Regions from separate parts of the Bacillus sp. UNCCL81 genome, predicted to be linked through region 4. Evidence: predicted binding sites of a transcription regulator. Region 4 holds the regulator's gene; each other region holds the start of a gene.
The links. The regulator Rex, encoded in region 4, represses fermentation and respiration genes when NADH is low (regulators of the CRP and FNR family bind a similar motif). The targets are predictions, from matches to a motif close to TTGTGAAATATTTCACAA.

Region 1 (4,151 bases), on a different contig from region 4:
AATTCTTGACGGAAATTGAAGTTTTCTTCAATCAACTGTTTTCCTTCATCAGTTAATTCAAGCCATGTAACTCTGCGATCACGGCTATCCCTTTTTCGAGAAATTAATTGATTATTAACTAATTTATTGACAGCGGTTGTAATAGAGCCTGAAGATAAACCAATCTGTCTTCCAAGTTCAGAAGCAGTAATTTTTTGATTTTTATATATTAAATATAAAAGCAAATATTTTGGTGGAGTTAAGGAGTTTTTTACTTCTTCATCAGTTTTTTGCCAGTTTTTTCGAACTCGAATCATTAAACTTGTTAAATCATCTAGAAGAAGTTTGTCGTTTTCGGTTAACAAGGCAAGATCCACCTCCTAAATTATATTTTGAAGTTGAGATAAAGTGGGTATTGTACGTATAGGTTACCAATTTTCTATGTCATTTTCAAGAATGCAAGGAATTTAGGCAAGATTTTTAAATTTGACAAGTTTTGGCTGTATAGTATCTATAGTGTTTTGTAAATAGTATGATAAAAGAGACATTGGTAGGGGTGAAGTTCAATGTTTAAGTATTTTAAGTTTAAAATAAATGATACTGTTCAATTTGTAAAGAACGATGGTCATTTCTATCGAGTGATCGGGTACAGGATCGAAAAAAGTATTTATTTAAATGATGAGTACAGTAGCATTATATACGAACTCTTACGAGAATTTGATGGTCTTCAAGTTGATGCTGAAGAAGAAGAATTAGTAAGCGTATCGAACTTTGATGAATTCTACGGTTCTATGTTTGAAAAACTAGGTACATTTACAATTAAGTTTGCTAAAAAGCAAGAAGAAGTAAAGAAATCATTTACGGGTGAAGCTTCATCTGTGGACGAGCTATTAGATAAATATAATGATTATCGAAGACTGGCAATACTTTTCAAAGATTGTCTTTACGATTTAGCTGCAGAAAATGTTCTAAATGAGCTCACCGATTTTTCTGAATCAAAAAAAGATTACATGCATTAAGCATGTAATCTTTTTTCATTAGTTTTAATTGTAACAGATTTTTTTTGAAATTTACTTTCATAGACCAATTCTGTTACTTTCGCACAGATTGCCACAGAAAGAATTGTATATCCTACTTCATTCCATGACAGGTAGGATAGTGAACAAAGAAGAATTACAGCATCAAAAATAAAATATACTTTACCGATCGATATTTTTGATTTTTTGCTCATTATAATCGTTATTAAATCATCTCCACCAGTTGCACCACCACTTCTTAGAATTAACCCTAAACCAAGTCCAGCGAAAATTCCTCCTAAGATAGCGGGTATCCAAAGATGATTTCCAAAGTTAAAAGTAAAATTAGAAGATGTTTTTTCTATTATAGAATAAAAAACAGAAAACGAGATGGCTCCGATCGTAGTATTGATTAATAATTTTCTACCTAAATACAAACCAGCGATCAAGATAATAGGAATATCGAGAAGCAAAGTTGTAATTGAAGGTGATATATTTATTGCGTTCTTTACTAATAAAGCAATCCCAATAAATCCACCTTCAGCTAAATTATTTTGATAATGAAAATGATACAGTGTAGTGGCTAAAATAAATGAACCAATTAAAATCATTAAGGTCTCACCCAAACGATTGTTACTCATTGTTATTTCCTCTTTTCGTAGTTAGTAGTTAAAAATACAGCTTATAAACTAACTACGTACATATAGAGCTCGTAGTTAGTTTTTTTGCTTTCTAACTACATAGCTATATATCATTGAAGAAATAACATAATCGCCTGTCAACCATAGTTTCGCCTACCTTCAGTTTTATTTTAGAGTTCTTTTGGTTCTCTAAATTAAAACTGCTAAGTGTAGGATAAGTCTTTACGTTGCCAAATGCTCCTTCGAGCAATCATGGTTACACGTCCTTTTTACCAGTTTTGTTAGAAAAATCTAACAGGTGAAAAATAAGTTCACTTTAGAACTTATTCTTAATTTTATCATATGCGAAAATATTTGAAAAAAGAAAAGAATTAACAAAAATCTACAAAAAGTTAGAAGTAAGAAAAGGAATCAGTAGAAGAGGAACATGTTTTGTTGAAAAAAATGTGAAATATTTCACAAATTAGACATAGCAATTTCAATAAAAAGGATATATATTATATTTGTAAGTAATATTGTGAAATATTTCACAAGCATAAATGATTAAATGGGACTTAATGAAACCTTAAATAGGATGATTAATTTCCAACATTAGAGGAGGAGAGCCAAATGGCTGTTCAAGAAAAAATTGTAAATGAAACTAGTAACGCTTCTAAAATGGTAAATGACTTAGTCGTAAAAGGACAAAAAGCATTAAAAGATTTTGAAAATTTTAATCAAGATCAAATCAATAAAATTGTACATTCGATGGTTCTAGCAGGTTTAGAACAACATATGCCACTCGCAAAAATGGCAGTTGAGGAAACAGGTCGTGGGATCTATGAGGATAAAATTATTAAAAATATATTTGCTACAGAATATATATGGAATTCAATCAAAGATAATAAAACGGTTGGGATTATTAGTGAAGATATACAAACTGGAATAACAGAAATTGCTGAACCTGTTGGGGTAATTGCAGGTGTCACTCCAACAACTAATCCTACATCAACAACATTATTTAAAGCAATCATTGCGATTAAAACAAGAAATCCAATAATTTTCGCTTTTCATCCTTCCGCACAAAAATGTAGTAGAGAAGCAGCCAGAATCGTTCGTGATGCGGCAATAAAAGCTGGAGCACCTGAAAACTGTGTACAATGGATTGAAGTCCCTTCAATAGAAGCAACAAAGTGTTTAATGAATCATGAGGGAGTAGCACTTGTTTTAGCTACAGGTGGTGCTGGAATGGTTAAATCGGCCTATAGTACAGGTAAACCTGCTTTAGGGGTTGGACCTGGAAATGTACCATGTTATATCGAGAAATCTGCTGAAATTAAGTGTGCAGTGAATGATCTTATTCTTTCAAAAACATTCGATAATGGAATGATTTGTGCTTCTGAACAAGCAGTTATTGTAGATAAAGAAGTTTATGAAGTAGTAAAAGCAGAGTTAAAAGCAAATAATTGTTATTATGCTACAAAAGAAGATAAAAAGAAATTAGAAAAGCTTGTCATAAATGAAGCTACATGTGCTGTAAATGGTGATATTGTTGGTAAATCAGCATATGAAATTGCAGCGTTAGCCGGTGTAAATGTACCAGTAGATACAAAAATTCTTATCGTTGAATGTCAAAGCGTTGGTGCAAATGAACCTTTAACAAGAGAAAAATTAAGTCCAGTTTTAGCTGCTATTAAAGTAAATGGAAAAGAAGAAGGGTTTAAACGTTGTGAAGAAATGTTAGAGCTAGGAGGATTAGGCCATTCTGCAGTTATTCATAGTAATAATGAAGAAATTCAAAAAGAATTTGGACTAAGAATGAAAGCATGTCGTGTTATTGCAAATGCTCCTTCAGCACATGGAGGAATTGGGGATTTATATAACGCATTTATTCCTTCTCTTACATTAGGCTGTGGATCACATGGTAAAAACTCTGTATCGTCTAATGTAACAACTGTACACTTATTAAATATTAAAAAATTAGGAAGAAGAAATATGAATATGCAATGGGTCAAACTGCCACCAAAAATTTATTTTGAAAAATATTCAACTCAGTATTTAGAAAAAATGCCTAATATTAAAAAAGCATTTATTGTAACAGACGAAGCAATGGTTAAATTAGGTTATGTTGACATAATTAAATATTATCTAGAGAAAAGACAAGAAAATATACAAATTGAAATTTTTTCAGATGTAGAACCAGATCCTTCAGATGTTACTGTAATAAAGGGTGCAGATAGAATGAAATCATTTGAGCCGGATACGATTATCGCTTTTGGCGGTGGATCAGCAATGGATGCAGCCAAGGGTATGTGGATGTTTTTTGAATACCCAGAAACCACTTTAGACGGGCCTAAACAAAAATTCTTAGATATTCGAAAAAGAGCTTATAAATACCCTAAATTAGGACGTAAAGCTCAGTTTGTCGCAATACCAACTACTTCTGGTACTGGTTCAGAGGTTACACCATTTGCTGTAATTACTGATAAAGCTAACAATATTAAATATCCTTTAGCTGATTATGAATTAACGCCTG
Region 2 (4,151 bases), on a different contig from region 4:
TCATTCGCAATTTTTACATATTCAGTTACTAAGTTAGAAATAGTGCTCATTCGCCCACGATCGACTAATAAACATACTAGATTTAATACCGTTTCAGAGATTGAAGCAAACGTGTCATTTAAGACAGACTTTTTGCTTTCTTTTGTGATACCAGGGTGTTGTAAAAACTTATTTAATTCTAAGTTTCCTACATACTCCTTTTTCACAACTTGTAAGTCATGTTCAACAGTTTCTACTAAATTTTGTTCAGTTGCTAATTCAAAAAGAGCGTTTGCGTAGCGTTTTGCAACTAATTCGTTACTCATTTAGCTTCGCCTACTTCTTTAAGATATTGATCAAAAATAGCAGATTGGTCTTCAGACTTCACTTCTTTTTCAAGTACTTTAGAAGCAATTAATACAGATAATGAAGCCACTTGTTGTTGAACTGATTGTACTGCAAGCTCTTTTTCACGTGTAATTTCACGTTTAGCACTTTCTTTCAAGTTTTCAGCTTCTGCTTTTGCTGCTGCAACGATTTCTTCACGTTGTACATCAGCTTGCTTTCTAGCTTTCTCAAGAAGCTCACGAGCTTCAGTTCGAGCAGCAACTAACTCTTGCTTTTGCTCTTCAACTAGTTTCATTGCATCAGCGTTGTTTTTCTCAGCTGAGTCTAATTGATTAGCGATGTGATCTTCACGTTGTTTCATAATTCCCATTACAGGTCCTAATGCATACTTACGTAATAAAGCAAGTAGGATTAAGAAGATTACTAATTGAAACGCTACATCGCCCCAAGGTATACCATGTCCGTTTGCTTCACCGATTACGAATAATGAACCGTTTAACACAAGCCTTCACTCCCTTCGAGGGTATCTTTTAATAATTTTTCTTTTTTATAACAAAGCTTAGGACTCTTACCGACCTTTGCTTTAAATTCAAAATTCAATCTTTACAACAAAAGTGTCATAAAGGAATGGCGAAGTAAATGTGAACACAAACTTCGCCATTTTTTAACTACTTGTATAAATCTTAAGCTTTACCAAATGCCATGAATGCGATAACTACCGCGATGATTGGAAGTGCCTCAACTAATGCAACCCCGATGAACATTAAAGTTTGAAGAGTTGAACGTAATTCTGGTTGACGAGCAACACCTTCTACTGTACGTGATACAATTAAACCGTTACCAATACCTGCACCTAGTGCACCTAAACCTATTGCGATTGCCGCTGCGATTAAAGCCATTTTAAATTTCCTCCTTCTTAATCATAAGAAATATATTTTTTTTTATAATTTTTATCTAACTACCAATTTTAATGAGCAGATTAATGCTCGTCCGCCACTTTATGTGACAAGTAAACCATTGTTAACATTACGAAGATAAACGCTTGGATTGAACCAACGAATACAGAGAATCCCTGCCATACGATCATTGGTATTGCCGCTGCAATTGTCCAAAGAACGCCTTCTCCTGCGCTTGCTGCATAAGCATGTGTACCCATTGTTGCAAGTAAACCTAGTAAGATTTCCCCCGCGTAAATGTTACCGTAAAGTCGAAGACCTAGCGTTAATGTGTTTGCTAATTCCTCAATAATTTTTAATGGGAATAAGAATGGCATTGGTTGGAAGAATGTTTTACCATACGCTCCAAAACCGCGCATCTTAATACCATAATAATGTGATAAACCAACTATAAAGATTGCTAATGATAAAGTAATGACTGGGTCTGATGTAGGTGATTTCCAAACTGAGTTTCCATCAAATGAGATATCGAATGGTAGACCTAACATATTTGAAACAAATATGTACATAAGTAATGTCACACCTAGTGTAAGGAAGCGACCACCAGTTTCCCAATCCATTGTACTGTTGATAATGCCTTTAACGAAATCTATAACCCACTCTAAAAAGTTTTGCTTTCCTGATGGGCGTATTTGTAGACTTCTTGCGCATGTAACTGCGATGATAAAGACGATTACTGCAGCAATGGTAGTCATTAGAACATTTGTTAACGTAAAATCTAAACCAATAAATTTAAAACCATAAGTGCCGTGTTCCAATTTATTCACCTCTCTTCCTTGCAAAAGACGTTTGTTGTAATGCAAAATGTATCATAATGACAAGGTGTCCTGTCATTAGTCCCGCAGTTAGTGCCGGTATGCTCACAAAATTTTCATACCGAAGCGCGATGACCATAGCTAGAGCCACCGCTGAAAGACAAATTACAGTACCTAAAGATCGAACTTTTTGTTGCTTTAAAACTCGGTCAAAGAAGGTATTTATCTTTCTGTGTAGAATCCATATACAATAAAAGCTAGTTACTGTTCCGAGAATATAGCCTGTGAATATTGTTTTATAGTCGGTAAATGCCCAACCTAAAACAGCTAAAGCAATAATATACAACATATCTCGTGTGAATCGTCTAAAATTATCTTTTTGCATGTAACTAGTCCCCTGGTGTGAATTGCTTAACTAATTTAAGCGTGCCGTAGATTCCAGTAAATAATCCTAACAGTAAAAAGATGATCATAAATACTGGTACTGGCCAATTAAAAAATGAATCAATCCATCTTCCTAAAAAGATGCCTATGAGAATAGAACCGACAAGCTGAGCTAGAATGGAAGACATGAGTGCCATTGCTTTAAGAGGATGTTGATTGTTGTTTTTCATACAAAATCCCTCCATGTCAATTTTCATTCTCCAAAAAATTGCCAAAAGTCTTATCATGGTTAATTCTACAACAAATATCTGCTAAAATCTCTAAACATTGAAAACGTTCACAAATTGTTCACAAAACGTTCAAAAAATTTTAATAACATAGTATTTACATACATTGAAAACCCTTTTAAACATTCATGTTAAGCATACAATATGTTACAAAAATGTGTCAATTACCTAAATTAAAAAACTATTAAAAAATACTTACCAATTTTTAGTCTTCAACATAAATTTTAGCGACATTGACGTAAGATTCCGTTGCACTTTCATATTGTTTACGTTTATAAAATATCACAAACTTATAAATTCCACTTTTAGGAAAATCTTTTAAAACTAATTCCTTTTTGATAATCCCCCTCTTACTGTTCTCCTGCTCATCAATTACACCTAACAATCGGAATGTTTCTGATTCAAAAACAGCAATTTTGTATTCCTCAACCTTACTTGGTAAATAGAGTTCATATTTATAGCGATTTTTACCTTTCACTCTTCCAAAGTGAAATCCCATTACTGACGGAAAATTCGGTTCTCCTTGTAATAATAAAAACGGCATTCTTAAATTTTCATCATCATTTGTGCTGAACGTTATTGCCCCATCATAAAATCCATCTCTTAATACTTTCGTATCAACTGTTGCAGTAAGATTAATCTTTTTGCTAGTGTGTGCTGGAATTGTAAAAGGCTTCGGTAATACCCATTGTATTCCTGTGGCTGGCTGATTATTTATAGCCGTAACTTGTTTTGGCATATTTGATTTATTCGATATTCTTACGACAAAATCTTTCTTAATTTGTAAATCGGTTTTTCTAGTTACTCCTAAAGATAAAGACGTAGGGAATAATGTTGTCTCAGTCTCAAGTGCCTTTTCAATATCTAATCTTCCAGCCCCTTGTTCGTACGCATGATACATCTTTTTATTATTCTTATATAATGGTGTTGCTGTATTGACTAGCACACTTTTTAAATCATCCATACTCCAATCTGGGTGCAGTTGTCTTACTAGAGCAGCTGCTCCGGCAACATGTGGACTTGCCATACTCGTTCCTTGAAGCGCTAAATACCCACCCGGAATTGTACTTTTTATTTGTACACCTGGAGCTAATAAATCCGGCTTCATTTGCCAAGTACCTGTTACCGGCCCTCTAGAGCTGAAATCCGCAAGTATATCAACCTTCTTTTCATGTCCAGTCTTAGCTTCCACTTTACTTTTCTCAATGATTTTCTTAATCATTAAGCCTTCTTTTCTTGAGATAGTCGCAGCTGGAACAGTAAATTTCCCTTTAATTTGTCCGATGAAATTTCCATCAATATTATTAAAGACAATAACCGCCTTAGCACCAGCATCTTGAGCATTTTTTACTTTATCAGTGAATGTGATTTTTCCTCTTTCAAGCAAGACAATTTTGTCTTTTACTCTTTTTAAATCACGCTTTTCTCCATATTTCTTAAAT
Region 3 (4,151 bases), on a different contig from region 4:
AATGAGTTTATCGTTAAAAACAAACAAAATTGTAAACAAATAAAGAATGAAGAGTCAAATTTGATTGATTCAAAAGTAAGCATAGGTGATCTAAAGATTGAAGATCTTGAATTAAAAACAAACTTTAACACGCATGCAAATATAATTGAAATTAATCCGAATAGTATCGTAACAAATCATTTAATTGAAAAATTATCAAATGAATATACTCATTTTGTTCCAAATGTCGCAGAAAACTTATGTAAAGTTGCAGTAATAGATCGCTATCATTCTGAAAAAGAGATTGGTCTTGGGATAGTAAAAGGTTTAAATTTAATTGAAGGAGCAATCGCTACAACGATTGCTCATGATTCGCACCAATTAATCGTTGCCGGTATGAATGATAATGATATGTATCTTGCAATTAAAACAATTGAAGAAATGAACGGTGGAATAGTAGTGGTAGCATCTGGAAAAGTTATTGCCAAATTATCATTACCGATTGGTGGTTTAATGAGTAATCAATCTGCCGAAGAAGTCGAAGCAGGTTTATATCAAATTGAAAAATCATTACTTCAAATTAGACCAAACAATACATTTAACGCTTTTTTAACATTATCATTTCTAGCACTGCCAGTTATTCCGAGTATAAAACTAACGACTAAAGGTTTATTTAATGTAAATGAATTTAAATTTATTCCAGTTTTTCCTGGAGAATAAATATCAGAAAATGAAGACTCCTAGCTAAGGAGTCTTTTTCTATTTAATGATATAAGGGAGAAAGGTAAATACTTGTATTTAAGAGTAGAAGGAATTTTTCATAGAGGAGTATTTTGAATGTCAGATGTGATTTTTAATCATTTTAAAAGAGTACCACTTTTTAAAAATCTCTCGGATGAAGAGCTTCAATCGATAGTGGATATTTCACATATGAGATTATATAAAGCAAAATCATTTGTCTTTTTGCAAGGTGACAAACTTGATCGCGTGTTTTTTATACACTCCGGAAAGATAAAAATACATATAACTGATCTATCGGGTAGAGAACAAATTGTTTCGGTACCACGAACTGGTGAAATGTTTCCACATGTTGGTTTATTTCGAAAAGGAACCTTCCCAGCACATGCTGAAGTGCTTAAAACAGCAGAGTTAATTATCACACCAGTCGCTGACTTTGAGCAAATTCTGATTAAATATCCTGAACTATGTATAAAGTTATTAAAGTTTCTTGGAGAAAAAATTATCGATCTACAAGCTAGATTAGTTGAACAAACACTTCATAATACATATGATCAAGTAATCATGTTATTATTACGACTTTGTAAAACAAATGGGGTATCTTTAGATAAAAATCAATATAAAATAACAACACATTTTACAAATCGCGAACTTGCTAATATGATTGGTTCATCAAGAGAGACAGTAAATCGTACGATAAATCAATTAAGAAAAAAAGAATTAATTACGATTGATTCAGAAGGCTTTTTAGTCGTAAAAATAGAAGAATTGCAAGCGGAAGTTTACTAAAGAAGGAGCATGAGATTGTCATGCTCCTTCACGCTGTTGAAAAACAACCTTGTCAATTAAATTACCAAATTTTCGTAAAAGGAGTAGAGTGATGTTGATTTCCATTACAGGATGCTCGCTTTCCATGGGGCGAGACAAGCCTGCGGGGTCTCAGCCTTCCCGCTTATCCCATAGGAGTCGAGCATCCCTCCATTCCAATCAACTTATCCATCAAAAAAAGTCTGCAATAAATCCTAATCAAATAGCCTTTACTTAGATTAACCTACTTGTATATTAAACAACTTGTAGGTCAATTAATATCGAACTTTCATTAAACAATTGATTTTGTTTTTCTAAAAATTAGCTCATATATTTTTAACTTCTGAAAAAAATCATTAGTAGTGTTATTGGAATCATAACATTGCTCAAACAGATTAGCATTTAAAACCATTAAGAGATCTTCCAAAAAATGATAATTTCATTTTAAATAAATGTTCATTTAATGTCCGTTTTCCTTATTGACCATTTTATATATACTAGGCCTAATAGTTAATTCCTAATAATTGCTCGTTTAAACAATATATTATTTTCTAAATGGATATGTTGGAATGTATCAGCCTCTAGAGCTTCAAGTCTTTGATAAACAAGGCGATAAGTACCACAAGCCTCTTTTGGTGGGGTATAGTCATTTGTAATTTCACGTAATTCTTTTAAAATATCCCCTGCAGAACTGTGCTCATTTTCTAGTTCGCTAACGATATTTTTTAATTTCAGGTAATTTTCATTAGTTGGGTTTTGTTCATATTCTAAAATCAATTTAAAATCTGTTGTTTCTTCCTTCCATGTATGTTCCTCTAATTCTGTTTTTAAATCAAAGAACAACTTGTGTAATCTTACTAAATGAGGTTGAGTTTCTCCGTGAACTCGCATTACTTTAGTTACATATGGACTTAATAGAGGTAATTCCTCATTTAAAAAACGATGATGATTGTTCTCTATATGTTCGATTAAATCACTACTAGAAGCTTCTTTAAAATCAACTACTACTTCGTTTGATAATTTTTTTTCTTGATACAGTTTATTTAGTTTTGATAGTATTTCATCTTTTGAAAGGTTTTTTTCTTCAATCGCTTCAATTAGAGGTCTATTTCCACCACAGCAAAAGTCAATTCGATATGTTTTAAATAGGTCACTTGCCTTTGGGAATTCAGTAACAATCTCACTAATTTTAGAGAACTCATTAAATGGTTGATTCATTTTAATACCTCCATAATATTTTTGATACTTTGTTTTTCTAAAAAAAGAATACCAAAAATATCGATCTCAATTTGTGATGTAAATCACAAATTAAGATCTTTTATTAATCAGATTAATAATTAATTAACCATAAAAAAATACTTCTAAACAAATGTTTCGGTAAGTAAATGACAATAAAATGACTCAAGAAAAATACTTGAGTCATTTTTACCTTTTTTCAATTTGTAATGAAGATTGTTCTCGTACTTTTAGTTAATTAATCAAAATCTACAAAATTTTAGATTGAAGAATTATTGAAGATATACTTGAATTAAGGGCAGTATATAAAAGTATATAGTAGACTTTAAATTCTAAATGGTAAGGTGAGAGTGAAATGGAAGATAAAATTGATTTTTCAGAAAAAATACATATAGGTGAATTAATTGCTGTTTCGAATGTTTACGGATTAACTCCATATACGCTTCTTTTAGAGCTGGAAAAAGGTAATATTGAAGTTTTCCTTTCGATCGATGAATTTAACGCAAAATATAGTGATACAACAGAATTGGACTGGTGTCAATTAAATAATGGTAAAGTTTTCTCTAAAAAAGATTGAAGAGTAAAACTAAATAAAGAAAAAAGATATTTTCTATTTTTACTTTAACTATTTTTACTTCCATGGATTCATGTTCATCAATCCAACAATCGATTTTAAGTGGTTATAAGAGGTAAAAGAGAAGTAATTTGCGTAACATAATTGGTTTGATTGCCTCATAGACTTATCAATTTTTCGTAATTGTCTTTAACTTCTTTTATTCAATACGATTTCACCGAACATGGCCAATTGATGATTATTTAAATTATCTCGATCTATATTTGGTAAAACAACTGAAATAAGAAAATTAACCTCGCTGCTTAAACGAGTGATCTCTTCTAACAAATGAATTTGTATTCCCTTCATTTCGTTGATTACCTCTAGATACAAATCTTCCTTATTACAATTCAATTCATTATTTTTACTGCTCATATCTAACACCTCCAAAGAAAATTATTCGTTGCAAATGCTTCAATTTCCTTTATGTATATTGCTTTTTTAATTCCAATAAAGTTAATTTTTACATTCTATTAGATTAATAGAATTTTTTTAAGCTTATTGCAATGCAATAAAAAAACTCAGCCAATAATCTAAAATTATGGCATGAGTAGGATAACTTATCTCATTTTGCACTAATTCATTCCCCAATATTTTCTTCAAACCACTCTTGAAGCTCTCTTAATGATGTAAAGGAGTAAATTTCTTCTCCGTTTTGACCATTATCTATACCGGTGTTTCCCCTAAGAGTAATTTGGCCTTCTTCTCCAGAAATTAAAATCGCATAAGGATGGTTTATATTTATATACCTTGCATCTAAATCATTATCAATCCAATT
Region 4 (4,151 bases):
ATTGCTTCAGCAATTAATTGTCCAACTTCTGGATCCGCTGAAGAAATTGCAGCAACTTGTGCGATTGACTCTTTACCTTCAATTGGTTTTGAGATTGTTTTTAATTCTTCGATTGCTACAGCAACTGCTTTTTCGATACCTTTACGGATACCCATTGGGTTTGCACCAGCAGTTACGTTTTTAAGACCCTCACGAATCATAGCTTGAGCTAAAACTGTCGCAGTTGTTGTACCGTCCCCAGCAACATCATTCGTTTTGCTAGCAACTTCTGCAACTAATTTTGCACCCATATTTTCAAATGCATCTTCTAATTCGATTTCTTTTGCGATTGTAACACCATCATTTGTAATTAATGGAGAACCGAATTTTTTCTCAAGAACTACGTTACGTCCTTTTGGTCCTAAAGTTACTTTTACAGCATCAGCTAAAGCGTCTACACCACGTAACATTGCGCGACGTGCTTCTTCACCAAATCTAATGTCCTTTGCCATGAAAATGACCTCCTTATAATATAAAAAATATATTTTTTAATTTAAGTATTATTATTTTATTAACCTATGATTGCAAGTATATCGTTTTCGCGAAGTACTAAGTATTCAGTACCACCGTACTTAACTTCTGTTCCTGAATATTTAGAGAAGATAATGCGGTCACCTACAGATACTTCTAAAGCTACGCGCTCACCATTTTCAAGTACTCGGCCAGTACCTACTGCAACAACTTTGCCTTCTTGTGGCTTTTCTTGTGCACTACCTGGTAACACGATACCACTAGCAGTTTTTTCTTCAGACTCAACAAGCTCAATTACAACACGATCACCTAATGGCTTTAACATGTGTAATACCTCCTCAATAATCAAATCATTATTTTTTAGCACTCATGTATATTGAGTGCTAACACAATTATTAGTTTAAATAATATCAAAAAATTTTGCAAGCCCGAAGCAGGCACTTTTCTTGTCGAAATTTAATAAGTTTTTTTCTTTACAATCAAAAGTAAAATAAAAAGTGAAAATTTCTTTTAAGAAACATAAGAAACGAGTAAAATAATGTACGTGTTGTTATAAACCTTTGGGTTCTGAAAAATATCAACACAAAGGAGCTATCGTATTGAAAACTAGAGATTTATGGATTTTATTAACGTATGTCGTTCTTCAATATTCAGCGGTATTTGGAGTGCCCTATTTATTAAATAGTAACTTATACGCTGGAGTGGATCAGAAAACGGCTTCTCTTGAAGCAGTGGCATTATGGGGTTGTATTAGTTTCGTAACTGGATTAATTATTATCCTTATCTTATTACATAAGCCCATTTATGAAGGAATAAAGCATTTAAAAACTAATTATCGTACAATAATAAATTGGGTTGTTTTAGGTTACTTCATAACAATGCTAAATCAAATTGTTTGTAATTTAATTTTAATTTATGTGTTTCATTTACATAAGGGCTCAGAAAATACTCAAAATATCATAAACATTGCAAAGCTTAATCCGGCTTTTATTATCATCCCAAGTCTAGTTGCACCAATTTTAGAAGAGATTATTTTTCGTCGAATCATTTTTAAGAGGCTTTATAATCGTTTACCATTTATTATATCTGCTGGAATTAGTTCAGCGATCTTTTCGCTTATGCACGGTGACTTGCCCTTCTTTTTATCTTACTTTCTAATCGGTTTTGTATTTTGTTACTTGTATAAACGAACAAACTCAATTATGGTACCAATCTTAACACATATGTTAATGAACTCTTTTGTCGTTTTTCAGCAAATCAATTTACATTAAAAACCCCCAATTCTTTTGGGGGTTTTTGTATTAATATAAATTTATTGTTGTAAAAAATATGCCAATGTTTGCAGTTCAACTGCTAAGTCTATATGATGAATGCGAATATGTTCTGGTACACTAATTCGTGCAGGTGTGAAATTTAAAATACCTCTAATATTTTTTCCATTTAATCGATCAGCTATTGATTGTGCTACAGGTGCAGGAACAGTTAAAATAACGATTTGAATATCTTCATTCATAACTTCCTCTAGATTATCTAGATTATAAACGGGTACTCCACCTATTTCAGTACCAATTTTATTTGGATCAATATCAAATGCCATCTCAATTTTTGTATTATTATTTTTTATAAAATTATAGTGTAAGAATGCAGTTCCTAAATTACCAACACCAATTAATGCAACTTTCATAACTTCATGCTGGTTAAGCGCTTTCGAGAAAAAAGTTAATAAATAATTTACGTTATAGCCATAACCTTTTTTACCAAGTGCTCCAAAATAAGAAAAATCTCTTCTGATTGTAGCGGAATCTACCTTTACTGCTTCACTTAACTCTGCTGAAGAAACTCTTTGTTTACCTGATAAAGACAAATTCTTTATAAAACGGTAATATAAAGGTAGACGTTTAGCAGTAGCTTGTGGAATTTTAATTTGTTCCGAATCCATTTTTTAATCCCCCACTTACTGTAATTCTTTTTACTATGGTGTGTAATTTAACTTTATTTTAGTAATAAAGTACTTGTTCTAATGTAAAATATACACTATATTTAAGAATTTTGACAGTCTACAGTTACATACATAAAAAATTTTGCAATGAGGTGTTATCCATGATTCTTTTACAAGTAAATAATGTCTCAAAGTATTTTGGTAGTGACATTATACTTTCAAATATAAAATTAGAAGTTCAAACGAGTGATCGCGTTGCCATTGTTGGTCGAAATGGTGCGGGAAAATCTACATTATTGAAAATCATAGCAGGTGAAATATCTTATGATGGCGGTGAAATAAATAAACCTAAAGATGTTACTGTAGGCTACCTAGCCCAAAACACTGGTTTACAAAGCAATCAAACGATTTGGGAAGAATATTATTCTGTTTTCAATCATTTAGTAGAGATGCAAGACAATATGAGAAAATTAGAAGTTAAAATGACAAGAGAGGATGTCTATTCTAACCAAGCCGTTTATGACAAGGTTATGAATGAATATGATCATCTTCAATATACTTTCAAAGAAAACGGTGGTTACCAGTTTGAAGCAGATATTCGTTCAATTATTAGTGGTTTAGGTTTTAGTAATGAAGATTACGAAACAAAAATTTCTTCGTTAAGTGGTGGACAAAAAACAAGACTGGCATTAGGTAAGCTATTGTTGACGAAGCCTGACTTGTTAATTTTGGATGAGCCTACTAACCATTTAGATATTGACACTCTTAGTTGGTTAGAGCGCTACTTACAGTCATACCCTGGTGCAGTATTAATCGTTTCCCACGATCGATATTTCCTTGATCAAGTTGTTAATATTGTTTATGAAATATCTAATCATAAGCATCAACGATTTGTTGGTAATTATAGTAAGTACCTTGAGCTAAAGGCAGCTCAATATGAACAAGAGTTAAAACAGTTCGAAAAGCAACAAGAGGAAATCTCTAAACTTGAAGATTTTGTGCAGCGTAATATTGCACGTGCATCAACTACAAAAAGAGCTCAAAGTCGTAGGAAACAATTAGATCGAATGGTTCGATTAGACAGGCCACTTGGAGACGAGTCTTCTGCTAATTTTTCATTTGCAATTGAAAAACAAAGCGGTAATGATGTGTTGTCTGTACAAGATTTATTTATTGGCTATGATCGTATCCCAACAATTGATCAGCCGATGAGATTCGTTCTGAATCGAGGCGATAGTGTCGCATTAGTCGGTCCAAATGGTGTTGGTAAATCGACATTACTTAAAACAATTATTGGAGATTTAGAAAAATTACAGGGTACGATTGATTTTGGTGCAAATGTTTCAGTTGGTTATTATGATCAAGAGCAAGCAAAACTAACTTCTAATAAAAGAGTTTTAGATGAACTTTGGGATGATTATCCATTAAAGGCCGAACAAGAAATCCGAACAATATTAGGTAATTTTTTATTTTCTGGAGATGATGTAACAAAAATTGTTACTTCTTTAAGTGGTGGAGAAAAGGCAAGATTAGCTTTGGCTAAGCTTATGATGAAAAAAGCTAATTTCCTAATTCTGGATGAGCCTACTAACCACTTAGATCTAGATAGTAAAGAAGTATTAGAAAATGCTTTATTAGATTACCCTGGAACTATTTTATTTGTTTCTCATGATCGTTACTTTATGAACAGATTATCCACAAA

Region 1: adhE (bifunctional acetaldehyde-CoA/alcohol dehydrogenase) is a predicted target of Rex. The motif match lies at 2,152-2,169, and genes of this name have one in related genera.
Region 2: BM319_RS21190 (AtpZ/AtpI family protein) is a predicted target of Rex. The motif match lies at 2,759-2,776, and genes of this name have one in related genera.
Region 3: ric (iron-sulfur cluster repair di-iron protein) is a predicted target of Rex. The motif match lies at 2,814-2,831, and genes of this name have one in related genera.

What each region holds. Positions count from the first base shown of each region.
Region 1 covers NZ_FOMF01000003.1:239,410-243,560, forward strand. Annotated here, with positions in the region: gene BM319_RS06940 (MarR family winged helix-turn-helix transcriptional regulator) at 1-344, opposite strand, end outside; partial or broken gene BM319_RS25300 (YodN-related protein) at 546-744, shown strand; partial or broken gene BM319_RS25305 (YodN-related protein) at 861-998, shown strand; gene BM319_RS06950 (YitT family protein) at 995-1,606, opposite strand; gene adhE (bifunctional acetaldehyde-CoA/alcohol dehydrogenase) at 2,246-4,151, shown strand, end outside.
Region 2 covers NZ_FOMF01000013.1:40,555-44,705, reverse strand. Annotated here, with positions in the region: gene BM319_RS21215 (F0F1 ATP synthase subunit delta) at 1-305, opposite strand, end outside; gene atpF (F0F1 ATP synthase subunit B) at 302-805, opposite strand; gene atpE (F0F1 ATP synthase subunit C) at 1,011-1,226, opposite strand; gene atpB (F0F1 ATP synthase subunit A) at 1,307-1,978, opposite strand; gene BM319_RS21195 (ATP synthase subunit I) at 2,043-2,423, opposite strand; gene BM319_RS21190 (AtpZ/AtpI family protein) at 2,428-2,652, opposite strand; gene BM319_RS21185 (S8 family serine peptidase) at 2,915-4,151, opposite strand, start outside.
Region 3 covers NZ_FOMF01000002.1:316,665-320,815, forward strand. Annotated here, with positions in the region: gene ade (adenine deaminase) at 1-699, shown strand, start outside; gene BM319_RS01700 (Crp/Fnr family transcriptional regulator) at 817-1,506, shown strand; gene ric (iron-sulfur cluster repair di-iron protein) at 2,035-2,742, opposite strand; gene BM319_RS01710 (hypothetical protein) at 3,116-3,337, shown strand; gene BM319_RS01715 (hypothetical protein) at 3,524-3,748, opposite strand; gene BM319_RS01720 (hypothetical protein) at 3,954-4,151, opposite strand, start outside.
Region 4 covers NZ_FOMF01000023.1:14,215-18,365, forward strand. Annotated here, with positions in the region: gene groL (chaperonin GroEL) at 1-491, opposite strand, end outside; gene groES (co-chaperone GroES) at 551-835, opposite strand; gene BM319_RS23910 (CPBP family intramembrane glutamic endopeptidase) at 1,110-1,781, shown strand; gene BM319_RS23915 (redox-sensing transcriptional repressor Rex) at 1,823-2,449, opposite strand; gene BM319_RS23920 (ABC-F family ATP-binding cassette domain-containing protein) at 2,611-4,151, shown strand, end outside.